One region of the Streptomyces sp. NPDC091292 genome, then DNA from elsewhere that is predicted to be linked to it. Evidence: riboswitches for the same ligand, from Rfam matches in the RefSeq annotation. Region 1 holds a riboswitch; each other region holds the start of a gene.
The links. A riboswitch is a leader RNA that binds a small molecule or an ion and turns the genes downstream of it on or off. The one in region 1 is predicted to bind thiamine pyrophosphate.
Positions count from the first base shown of each region.

Region 2: linked by a shared signal. The riboswitch ahead of thiC (phosphomethylpyrimidine synthase ThiC) and the one ahead of thiO (glycine oxidase ThiO) in region 1 are both predicted to bind thiamine pyrophosphate.
Region 3: linked by a shared signal. The riboswitch ahead of ACIQNU_RS26260 (thiamine ABC transporter substrate binding subunit) and the one ahead of thiO (glycine oxidase ThiO) in region 1 are both predicted to bind thiamine pyrophosphate.

Region 1 covers NZ_JBIVUQ010000001.1:1,299,326-1,303,449, forward strand. Annotated here, with positions in the region: gene ACIQNU_RS06380 (thiazole synthase) at 64-858, opposite strand; gene thiS (sulfur carrier protein ThiS) at 864-1,118, opposite strand; gene thiO (glycine oxidase ThiO) at 1,115-2,383, opposite strand; TPP riboswitch at 2,381-2,493, opposite strand; gene ACIQNU_RS06395 (NAD(P)/FAD-dependent oxidoreductase) at 2,576-3,820, shown strand.
Region 2 covers NZ_JBIVUQ010000012.1:164,363-168,486, reverse strand. Annotated here, with positions in the region: gene ACIQNU_RS28535 (SsgA family sporulation/cell division regulator) at 1-295, shown strand, start outside; gene ACIQNU_RS28530 (YibE/F family protein) at 418-1,935, opposite strand; TPP riboswitch at 2,007-2,163, shown strand; gene thiC (phosphomethylpyrimidine synthase ThiC) at 2,156-4,015, shown strand.
Region 3 covers NZ_JBIVUQ010000010.1:214,946-219,069, reverse strand. Annotated here, with positions in the region: gene ACIQNU_RS26265 (ABC transporter permease) at 1-308, opposite strand, end outside; gene ACIQNU_RS26260 (thiamine ABC transporter substrate binding subunit) at 284-1,390, opposite strand; TPP riboswitch at 1,471-1,589, opposite strand; gene rlmN (23S rRNA (adenine(2503)-C(2))-methyltransferase RlmN) at 1,663-2,769, opposite strand; gene ACIQNU_RS26250 (phosphatidate cytidylyltransferase) at 2,901-4,049, opposite strand; gene frr (ribosome recycling factor) at 4,049-4,124, opposite strand, start outside.

The sequences.
Region 1 (4,124 bases):
TCGGCCTGACCGGACAGTGGCGGGACGGGTCCACGACTGAAGCACACCTGTGACGCCTGCGACCTAGAAGGCCGGGCGCTCCGGGTCGAGGGAGGCCAGGCCCTCCGTGGGAGAGCTGGCGGTGCCGTACAGGCGCCGGGGAATCCGCCCTGCCCGGGAGGCGAGCCGGCCCGCTTCGACGGCCTTCCGCATCGCCTCCGCCATGAACACCGGCACCTGAGCCCGCGTAACGGCCGACGCGAGCATCACCCCGGCACACCCCAACTCCATCGCGAGCGCCGCGTCGGACGCCGTCCCGGCCCCCGCGTCCAGAATCACCGGCACCCCGGCCCGCTCCACGATCAACTGGAAATTGTGCGGATTCCGGATCCCGAGCCCGGACCCGATGGGCGACCCCAGCGGCATCACGGCCGCACACCCCACGTCCTCCAGTTTCCGCGCCAGCACGGGATCGTCATTGGTGTACGGCAGCACGGTGAACCCGTCGTCGACCAGGGTCTCGGCCGCGTCGAGAAGCTCCACCGGATCGGGCAGCAGCGTGTGCTCGTCGGCGATCACCTCCAGCTTCACCAGCTCCGTACCGAGCGCCTCGCGCGCGAGGCGTGCCGTCAGCACGGCCTCACCGGCGGTGAAACAGCCCGCCGTGTTGGGCAGCACCTGGATCCCGAGCCGTTCGAGCACGGAGAGCACCGAGCCCTGGGTGCCCGGGTCGACGCGGCGCATCGCCACCGTCGTCAGCTCCGTGCCGGACGCGATCAGGGACCGCTCCAGGACGTCGAGGCTGGGCGCACCGCCCGTACCCATGATCAGCCGGGACGTGAAGGACGTACCGCCGATGACAAGCGGATCGTCGGCCATGGCGGTCAGCCTCCCTGGACGGCGGTGAGGACTTCCACGCGGTCGCCGTCGGCGAGCGTGGTGGCGGACCACCGCGCGCGGGGGACAACGGTTTCGTTGAGGGCCGCGGCGACACCGGACGGTGCCGGGGCGACCGTCGCGACGAGCACGTCGAGGGTGGTGCCGGCCGGCACGTCACGCGCCTCGCCGTTGACGGAGACGGAGACGGAGGCGGAGGCGGGGAGCGAGGGGGAGGTCGACGGTGGTACCGACGCGGTCATACGGGCAGCTCCACGGGTACGGGCGCGCTGGCGCCGAAGCGTTGGGGTGCGAAGGGCCTTGCCTCGGCCGGGAGTTCACCGGTGACAAGGGCCTCGGCGACGATGTCGCCGGTGACGGGCGTCAGCAGGACGCCGTTGCGGAAATGGCCGGTGGCCAGGTGCAGGCCCGGCAGATCGGTCGGGCCGAGCAGGGGCGCGTTGTCCGGTGAGCAGGGGCGCAGGCCCGCGCGGGTCTCGGTCAGCGGCAGTTCGGTGATGCCGGGCACCAGTTCGTGCGCGTCCCGCAGCAGCTCGTACACACCGCCCGCGGTGACCGTGGTGTCCCAGCCCAGCTCCTCGCTGGTGGCGCCGACGACCAGTTCGCCGTTCTCGCGCGGTACGAGGTAGACGTGGCTGCCCCGGACGACGGCCCGTACGGTCCGGCTCAGGAACGGCGCGTACCGGCGCGGCACGGTGAGCCGGAGCACCTGGCCCTTCACGGGGCGCACCGGCGGCAGGACGGCGGCGGGTACGCCCGCGAGCCGGCCGCTGAGGCTGCCCGCCGCGAGGACCACCTGATCCGCGGTGAGCCGGGAGCCGTCGGCCAGGACGGTTCCGGCGGCCCGGTCCCGTACCACTGAGAGCCGTCGGGCCCACTGACGGCGGAAGACCACCCCGGCGCGCTCGCAGGCCGTCAGAAGGGCCGTGGCGAGCCGTCTCGGGTCGATCTGGTGGTCACCGTCGACCCGCAGGCCGCCGCGTACGCCCGGCGCGAGCATCGGCTCAAGCCGCCGGCACTCGCGCCCGGACAGCCACTCCGACTCCAGGCCGCAGCGCCTCTGGAGGGCGTGCAGCTCCCGGAGGTGGGCGCGGTCGTCGGCGTCGAGCGCGACGGCGAGGGTGCCGCAGACGCGGTGGCCGAGGTCGAGTCCGGTCGCCTCGGTGAGTTCGGCGACGAACTCCGGATAGCGGCGCGCCGATGCGAGGTTGAGGCCGAGCAGGGTCTCCTCGCCGTAGTGCAGTTCGGTGACGGCGGCGAGCATTCCGGCCGCGACCTGGGCGGCGCCACCACCGGGTTCGGGGTCCACGACCGCCGTACGGAGTCCGCGCTGGGCGGCCCGCCAGGCGCTCACGAGCCCGATGATGCCGCCCCCGACGACCAGTACGTCCGAGGCGTTTCCGTCGCTGGTGTTCTCGGTGCTGCTCTCGGTGCTGCTCTCGGTGCTGTTCTCTATGGGGTTCGAGTTGCTTGAGGTGTCGCTTGGGGTGTCGGAGGTACGCGACATGGGCGTCCAGCCCCTCCCTTCGCCGGCATGACCCGGATCAGGTTCGTACGGTCGGAGGCCGCCCAGCCTCCCTCTCAGCCCGGTCCGTCCGGGCTCCCGCGAGTGCTACATGGCCACCCTAGCCCGTGGTGTGCAAGAGGTCACGGGCCCGACCACCTGACTGACTGAACGTCAGTTGTTTATGGTGATCGCGTGAGCGAGCAGACGCAGGTGGACGACGGGACGGCGGGGCGCCCGCGCGTGGGTGGACGCGTCGTCATCGCGGGCGCGGGCATGGCCGGGGTGCAGACGGCGGTGGCGCTGCGCGAGCGGGGGTTCACCGGGAGCATCACGCTGATCGGCGCGGAGCCGCATCAGCCGTACGACCGGCCACCGCTGTCCAAGGCGGTCCTGCTCGGCAAGGCCGAGGGCTCCGCCTTCGACATCGACTTCGATGCGTTCGGCGTGGAGCTGCGGCTCGGCCTGGAGGTCACCGGGGTGCGCCCCGGGGACCACGAGCTGGACACCGAGTCGGGGCCCGTCCCGTACGACGTACTGGTCGTCGCGACCGGCGCCGAACCGATTCAGCTGCCCGGCGCCGAGGGGGTGCCCGGGGTGCATCTGCTGCGCACGCTGGACGACGCCGAGCGGCTGCGGCCCGTACTCGCCGCGCAGCACGACATCGTGGTCGTCGGCGCCGGCTGGATCGGCGCCGAGTTCGCCACCGCCGCGCGCGAGGCGGGGTGCGCGGTGACCGTGGTCGAGGCGGCCGGGCGCCCGCTCGCCGGGGCGCTGCCGGCGGAGGTGGCCGAGCCGATGACCGACTGGTACGCGGACGCCGGCGCCGAACTGCGCACCCACGCGCGCGTGGCGCGCATCGAGCCGGGGGCGGTCGTCCTGGACGACGGCACGGCGCTGCGCGCGGGCGCCGTCGTCGTGGGTATCGGGGCGCGGCCCGCCACGGGGTGGCTCGCCGGATCCGGGATCGCGCTCGGCGCGCAGCGGGAGGTCGTCGCGGACGACCGGCTGCGGACGTCGGTACCGGATGTGTACGCGGTCGGCGACTGCGCCTCGTTCCCCTCCGCGCGCTACGGCACGCGACTCCTCGTCCACCACTGGGACAACGCCCTCCAGGGCCCCCGCACGGTCGCCGCCGACATCATCGGCGAGACACGTGCCGTGTACGACCCGGTGCCGTACTTCTGGTCGGAGCAGTTCGGCCGTTTCGTGCAGTACGCCGGACATCACGGGGGCGCCGACACGACCGTATGGCGGGGCAGCCCCAGCGGCGCGGCATGGTCGGTCTGCTGGCTCCGTGACGACCGCCTGATCGCGGTCCTGGCGGTGGGCCGCCCCCGAGACCTGGCCCAGGGCCGAAAGCTGATCGAATCAGCGACGCTGATGAACACAGCCCTCCTCCCGGACGCGTCGCGCCCCTTGAAATCAGCGACGAGATAGCTCTGCTGAAGACCACCCACCCACCCATCCGCCCACCCATCCGCCCGCAGCGATGCCCGGTGCGCAGGTGTGAGTGCCGGGTGGACTGGCAAGGGTCCGGGTGCCGGCCGAAGCCTCCTTCCGCCACGACGCCGGAATGCCGTGCGCGGGCGGCGCGGAAGTCGACGCGACGGTTTGGTGCGGCCTCGGCTTGGCGTCACGGCCCCGCCGGAGGCGGGATGTCGTGTTCCGGTAGTGCCGGGCGGGCATGGCTGTGTGGTGCTGCGTCCGCCGAGAGGGCGGGCCGTGGAGCAGCGCAGCCCTA
Region 2 (4,124 bases), on a different contig from region 1:
CGTGAGCTGGACGTTCGGGCGTGAACTGCTGGTCGACGGGGTCGCCGAACCCTGCGGGGACGGCGATGTGCACATCGCGCCCGGCGACCAGGACCTCCTCAGCGAGGTCCTCATCACGCTTCAGGTGGGCAGCGACCAGGCGGTGTTCCGGGCCGGGATCGCGCCACTGATCGCGTTTCTCGACCGGACGGACAAGCTGGTGCCCCTGGGGCAGGAGCGCTCTTTGGCCGGATTTGAATCCCTCCTCGACGAGACGCTGGACCGGATCCTGGCCGAGGAGCAGAGCGCCGGGTGAACAGGGATGGCCGAGGGAACGGTCGAGGGGATGGGCGAGGTCGCGGGCCCACGGCGCCCAAGACGCCGTAACGCTTCACCGAACGCACCGCACGCGCAGGGCACCCGCCCTGCCGTAACGCTTCAGCGCTTGCGCCGCTTGCCCCGTCCGCCCCGCATCGGAACCCGCGCCCCCAGCGCGTCCACGCGCCCCCCCAGCGCGCCGCCAAGCGCCCCTGAGCCCCCGCCCGGCACCTCCGCGCCCCGGCCGCCCTGTACCCCCACGCCCCCGCCCGGCACCCCCGCGCCGGCGAGCGCCGGGCCCGCTCCCTCGCCCGGCCGGTCCGCCGCCACCACGAGCGCGGCCAGCGCCGTCGTCACCGGCACCGAGGCGACCAGGCCGATGGAGCCGACGAGCGTGCGCACGATCTCCTCGGCCACCAACTCACTGGTGGCGACGGTCCCCACACTGCTCTGCGCGATCGAGAACAGCAGCAGCAGCGGCAGCGCCGCGCCCGCGTAGGCCAGGACCAGCGTGTTCACGACGGACGCGATGTGGTCGCGGCCGATCCGGATGCCCGCGCGGTAGAGCGCCCGCCGGCCCATCGTCGGATCCGCCTGGTGCAGCTCCCACACCGCCGACGTCTGCGTCACCGTCACATCGTCGAGGACACCCAGCGAACCGATGATGACGCCCGCGAGCAGCAGACCGCTCATGTCGATCGACGGATAGAGCCCGTGGATCAGACCGGTGTTGTCGTCGGTGTTGCCCGAGAGCGCGGCCCAGCCGATGAACAGCGAACCGAGCAGCCCGATCAGCAGCAGCGACACGAGCGTGCCGAGCACCGCGACGGACGTACGGGCCGTCAGCCCATGGCACAGATAGAGCGCGATCAGCATGATGGCGCTCGCCCCGACCACCGCGACGACCAGCGGATTCGAACCCTGGAGGATCGCCGGCAGGATGAAGAAGGTCAGCACGAGGAAGCTCGCGGCCAGCGCGACCAGCGCCATCAGCCCGCGCAGCCGGCCCACCACGACCACCGCGACCGCGAAGATCCCGGCCAGCAGCGCCATCGGAATCTTCCGGTCCACATCGGTCACCGCGTACTGCAACTCCCGTGGCGCGTCCGGGGCGTAGGCGACGATGACCTTCTGGCCCGTGTGCAACTGCCGTGGTGAGTCGGGCTGCACGATCTCCGTGAACGTACGGCCCTTGTCCTTGCCCGTGGTGACCTCGACGGTCGCCTTGCCGCAGCTGCCGGTCGACTGCTGCTGGGCCGAGCTGCCCTCGGCGGTCGACGTGTCGCCGGTGGGGGTGTCGCCGGAGGCGTTCACGGACCTGCAGTCCACGCGGTCGACACGGGTGATCTGCGCCTGCTGCGTCTGCCGGTCGAAGCCGACGCCCGTGCGCTCGTGGGGCGGTGCGCCGCCGGGCCAGAGCACGACGAGGCCCACGGCGACCGCCGCCGCGAAGGGGATCAGGATCGCGGCGATGACCTTGCGCAGATGCCGCGAGACCGGGGCGGCCGGACCGTGCCCATGGCCATGCCCATGCCCATGGCCCGCGCCGTGCGGGTGGCCGTGGCCGTGGTCGCCGTCGGCGGGGCCGTGCGGGCCGGGGCCGGACGGCGGAACGGGGGGCTGCTGCGAGGTCGTCACCGCCCGATCATCGCAAGAACGCCGGAGGCCCACTGTTCAGCACGCCCGATATGACGCTAGCGTGGAGGCACCTTTGCACACGCGGGAGCTCGGAGCACCGGGCTGAGAGGGCGCTGACCTCCGTAAACGGACGTACTCGCACGACGAGTCGGCCTACGGAATCCGCTGCGTCGACCGCCGAACCTGTTACCGGGTAATGCCGGCGTAGGGAGTAGGTCACATGACCATCAAGGACGCACGCCCGCCCGCCTCAAATCAGGACGAATCGGGAAACCAGGGTGAATCGGGCGAAAGGTCAATCGGCTGGCACAAGGGCTATGTCACCGGCGCGACCGGTACCCGCCCCGATCTGCGGGTGCCGGTCCGCCAGGTCCACCTCACCAACGGCCGGACGGTCACGCTGTACGACACCTCCGGGCCGTACACCGATCCGTCGACCGGGACCGACGTACGGCGCGGACTTCCGCCGCTGCGCGAGAACTGGATCGTCGCGCGCGGCGACACCGAGGAGTACGCGGGCCGGGCGGTCCGGCCCGAGGACGACGGGATCAAGCACACCTCGCCGCGCGGCGGACTCCGCAATCTCGACGCGGTGTTCCCCGGTCGGCCACGGCAGCCGCGCCGGGGCCGCACCGGGACGCCGGTGACCCAACTCGCGTACGCGCGGCGGGGCGAGATCACGCCCGAGATGGAGTTCGTGGCGCTCCGGGAGAACGTCGAACCCGAGGTCGTACGGGCGGAGATCGCGGCGGGGCGCGCCGTGCTGCCCGCCAACGTCAACCACCCCGAGATCGAACCGATGATCATCGGCAAGCGGTTCCTGGTGAAGGTCAACGCCAACATCGGGAACTCCGCGGTGACCTCGTCGATCGAGGAGGAGGTGGAGAAGATGACCTGGGCGACCCGCTGGGGCGCCGACACCGTCATGGACCTCTCCACCGGCCGCAACATCCACACCACCCGCGAATGGGTGCTCCGCAACTCCCCCGTCCCGATCGGAACGGTGCCGCTCTACCAGGCGTTGGAGAAGGTGGACGGCAGAGCGGAGGAGCTGACCTGGGAGATCTACAAGGACACGGTCGTCGAACAGGCCGAGCAGGGCGTCGACTACATGACGGTGCACGCGGGCGTGCGGCTGCCCTTCGTGCCGCTCACCGCGAACCGCAAGACCGGCATCGTCTCGCGTGGCGGCTCGATCATGGCGGCGTGGTGCCTGGCGCACCACAAGGAGTCGTTCCTGTACGAGAACTTCGAGGAGCTGTGCGAGATCCTTGCGGCGTACGACGTGACGTACTCACTCGGCGACGGGCTGCGCCCCGGTTCCATCGCCGACGCCAACGACGAGGCACAGTTCGCGGAGCTGCGGACGCTCGGTGAGCTGAACACGATCGCCAAGCGGATGAACGTGCAGACGATGATCGAGGGCCCGGGACATGTCCCGATGCACAAGATCAAGGAGAACATCGACCTCCAGCAGGAGATCTGCGAAGAGGCGCCGTTCTACACCCTCGGCCCGCTCACCACGGACATCGCGCCCGCGTACGACCACATCACCTCGGGCATCGGCGCCGCGATGATCGCCTGGTGGGGCACCGCGATGCTCTGCTACGTCACGCCGAAGGAGCACTTGGGCCTGCCCAACCGCGACGACGTGAAGACCGGTGTCATCACATACAAGATCGCGGCGCACGCGGCCGACCTCGCCAAGGGGCATCCCGGCGCGCAGGAGTGGGACGACGCGCTGTCCGACGCCCGCTTCGAGTTCCGCTGGGAGGACCAGTTCAATCTGGCGCTCGACCCGGACTCGGCCCGCGCATTCCACGACGAGACCCTGCCGGCCGAGCCCGCGAAGACGGCCCACTTCTGCTCGATGTGCGGGCCGAAGTTCTGCTCGATGAAGATCTCGCAGGACATCCGCCGTGAGCACGGCGGCGGTTCGGGCGCAGGGGCGGTTGCCGGGACGGGTGTCGCATCGGGCACCGCGGCGAGTACCGATGTGGAGATCGAGGAGGGTATGCGGCAGAAGTCGAAGGAGTTCGCGGCGAGCGGGAACCGGGTGTATCTGCCGCTCGTTGACTGAGGCGATGGCGCCCCCAAGTTCCGGGCCACTGGGCCCGGTTCCTGGGGAACCCCACCGCTCACTGGCGCCGTCGGCCGGGACCCCGTACCGCCGTCGCCAGTCCGGCCGT
Region 3 (4,124 bases), on a different contig from region 1:
GCCCCCGGCAGCGCGATCAGCAGCGTCAGCCCGGTCGACGCGAGCGCCTGCCAGGTGGTGAACCACAGCACGTGCTGGACGTCGGACTGCGCGAGGACCTCACCGATCCGCCCCAGCCGCCACACCCCGTCGACCTTCAGCCCACGGGCCACGATCGCCGTGACGGGATAGGCGAAGAACAGCGCGAAGAACGCGACGGGCACGGCGAGCAGCCCGAGCCGCGTCGCGTTCCTCCGTACTCCCGTACGGGAGCCGCCCCCTACTTCGGCCGCTGCTTCGGCCGCTACTTCAGTACGAGAGCTGTCCACGCCTTGACCCACTGGTCACGATTGGCCGCGATCTTCTCGGGAGCCATGGTGTGCGGGTCCTTGATCTCCACCGCGTACTTGGCGAAGTCGGCGGGCGCCTGCGCGTCCTCGCTCACCGGGTCCACGAACATGTTCAGCGGCATGTCCTCCTGGAACTCCTTGCCGACCATGAAGTCGATGAGCGCCTTGCCGCCCGCCGGGTTCTTGGCGTTGCTCAGCAGACCCGCGTACTCGACCTGCCGGAAGCAGGTGCCCGTGGCGACACCGGTGGGTGCCTCCTTCGGCTGCGGCTGCGCGTAGATGGCCTCGACGGGCGGCGACGACGCGTACGAGACGACGAGCGGCCGGTCGCCCCCGGCCTTCCTGCCGCCGGCCGACCCGGAGAACTCCTCGTTGTACGCCTGCTCCCAGCCGTCGACGACCTTGAGGCCGTTGGCCTTCAGCTTGTCCCAGTAGCCCTGCCACCCCTCGTCGCCGTACCGCGCGGCGGTGCCGAGCAGAAAGCCGAGACCGGGCGAGGAGGTGGACGCGTTCTCGGTGACGAGCAGGTTCTTGTACGCGGGCTTCGCCAGGTCGTCCAGGGACTGCGGCGGCGCGAGCTTGTGGTCGGTGAAGTACTTCTTGTCGTAGTTGACGCAGATGTCGCCGGAATCGATCGGGGTCACCCGGTGCCCGGCCTGGTCGGCGCGGACCTCGGGCCGGATCCGGTCGGCGCCCTTGGCCTCGTACGGCTGGAAGAGGCCGTTGTCGAGGGCGCGGGACAGCAGGGTGTTGTCGACGCCGAAGAAGACGTCGCCCTGCGGGTTGTCCTTGGTGAGGATCGCCTTGTTGACGGCCTGTCCGGCGTCGCCGTCCTCCAGGATCTTCACCTGGTAGCCGGACTGCTTCTCGAAGTCCTTCAGCACGCTCTTCGACGCGGCGAAGGAGTCATGGCTGACGAGCGTCACCGTCTTCGACCCGGAGCCGGACCCGGAGCCCGTGCCCGACGCGCCGTCGCCGGATCCGCCGCCGCATGCGGCGAGCGTGCCGATGCCGAGCCCGGTCGCCAGGGCGACGACCGAGAACTTCCTGATGGTGCTCACTGAGATGTCCTCCTGGAGTGGACCAGGAAGAGACGCGGCCCTGCCCGCGACCTCGGGGGTACGCGGGCAGGGCGCAACAGCTTGAGTGGTGACCGAACTTCCTACCCGGAATGACCCGGGCGAGGTTCAGAGGGTCTGCGGCCCACCGGTTCCCCGGCTGCCACACTCTCAGCGCTGTGGCGCTCCCCTGTCGGAATATGAAGATGTACGTACCGGCCCCAGCGTACCCGCAGCGTTCACCGGCAGGTCCACGGGAGGTTTCCGGCGCCGGTCTACCTCTCCGAGGCCGCGAGTTGGCCGCAGGCGCCGTCGATCTCCTGACCGCGGGTGTCCCGGACGGTGACCGGCACGCCGTGCGCCGCGATGGCCTCGATGAAAGCCTTCTCGTCCTCGGGGCGGGACGCCGTCCACTTGGAGCCGGGCGTCGGGTTCAGCGGGATCAGATTCACGTGCACCCGCTTCCCCTTGAGGAGCCGCCCGAGCCGGTCGCCGCGCCACGCCTGGTCGTTGATGTCGCGGATCAGCGCGTACTCGATGGAGATGCGGCGGCCCGACTTCGCGCCGTACTCCCAGGCCGCGTCGAGGACTTCGCGGACATTCCAGCGGGTGTTGACGGGCACGAGGGTGTCGCGCAGCTCGTCGTCGGGCGCGTGCAGCGACAGGGCGAGGCGGCACTTGAAGCCCTCGTCGGCGAAGCGGAGCATCGCGGGGACCAGGCCGACCGTGGAGACGGTGATGCCGCGCTGCGAGATACCGAGGCCGTCGGGCTCGGGGTCGGTGAGCCGGCGGATGGCGCCGACGACGCGGTTGTAGTTGGCGAGGGGCTCGCCCATGCCCATGAAGACGATGTTGGACAGCCGCTCCTGGCCGCCCGGCACCTCGCCGTCGCGCAGGGCACGCATGCCGTCCACGATCTGGTGCACGATCTCGGCGGTCGACAGATTGCGGTCGAGCCCGGCCTGCCCGGTGGCGCAGAACGGGCAGTTCATTCCGCAGCCGGCCTGCGAGGAGATGCACATGGTGACCCGGTCCGGATAGCGCATCAGGACGGACTCGACCAGCGTGCCGTCGTGCAGCCGCCACAGAGTCTTCCGGGTGGCGTCGTCGTCGCAGCTGATGTGCCGTACGACGGACATCAGCTCCGGCAGCAGCGCTTCCTGGAGCTTGCCGCGCGAGGCCGCCGGGATGTCGGTCCACTGCTCGGGATCGTGGGCATACCGCGCGAAGTAGTGCTGCGAGAGCTGCTTGGCACGGAACGGCTTCTCACCGACCGCGGCGACGGCTTCCCTGCGCTCGGCGGGCGTGAGATCGGCGAGGTGCCGCGGCGGCTTCTTGGCTCCACGGGGCGCGACGAAAGTGAGTTCTCCGGGTACTGGCATGGTCGTACCAGTGTCGCAGAGATACGAGAAGGGGCTCGCCACCCTGTGGACAACGAGCCCCCGGACCACCTTCTTGACGGGAAAAGCGCAGGTCAGACGGCCGTACGAAGATCAGACCGGCACTATGCAGCTCAGGCCGACCCCACGAAGACCACAAGGAGCAGCCACACCACCGGCGCCGTCGGCAGCAGGGAGTCGAGCCGGTCCATGATCCCGCCGTGCCCCGGCAGCACGGTGCCCATGTCCTTGATACCGAGATCCCGCTTGATCATCGACTCGCCGAGGTCGCCGAGCGTGGCACTGGCCGCGACGGCGAGGCCGAGGAGCAGCCCCTGCCACCAGGTGCCGTCGTCGATGAGGAAGTGCATGCAGACCGCGCCGGCCGCCATCGCGAAGGTGACGGCGCCGATCAGGCCCTCGCGCGTCTTGCCGGGGCTGATGCGCGGGGCGAGCTTGTGCTTGCCGAAGCGCCAGCCGATGGCATAGGCGCCGGTGTCGCTGACGACGGTCAGGAGCAGGAAGGTCAGCACCCGCTGGGGCCCGTCGTGAGCGGTGAGCATCATCGCCACGAAGGTCGCGAGGAAGGGCACGTAGAAGGCGGCGAAAACGCCGGCCGTGACGTCCTTCAGATAGCCGTCGGGCGGTTCCGTCATCCGCCAGACGAGCACCGCGAGCGCGGTGAGCGCCATCGCGACCCAGGCGCCCTCGGCACCGCGCGCGTACCCGGCGACGACCATGGCGGCGCCGCCGACGGCGAGCGGGATCAGGGGCGCCTCGATGCCCTTGCGCTCCTTGAGCCGCGACGTCAGCTCCCACAGACCGACGACGACGGCGACCGCGATGACACCGACGAACACGGCCTTGACGATGAACAGCGACGCGACAATGACCGCACCGAGTCCGACGCCGACTCCTATGGCCGCGCCCAGGTCACGTCCCGCGCTCTTCTTCTGCGGTGCGGAGGGCGGCGGCTGGGGGGCGCTGGGCATGGGCTCCTGTGACCTGTGCGGCGTCACCGGCGGCGGTGACAGGTGGAGGCTGTCGTCGCGGCCCGGGGGACCGCTCAGCCGAGCGGCCCCCCGGTCGTCGTCCTGGTTCCCGCCGGGCGCGGGTATGTCGGGCACGGTGGGCATGGGCCGCTTCTCTGAAGGATGCAGGGCTTCATGCGCATCGTATGCAGGACCCGCCGGGGCCGCCCCCCGGGCGGGTCCCCGGTCGGCCGGGGCCCATGGCCCGGCGTACCCGGCCTGCGACGGCGCGCCCCAGGAAGAGTCGTTCATCAGACTTCGAGCAGCTCGGCTTCCTTGTGCTTCAGCAGCTCGTCCACCTGGGCGACATGCTTGGCCGTGGTGTCG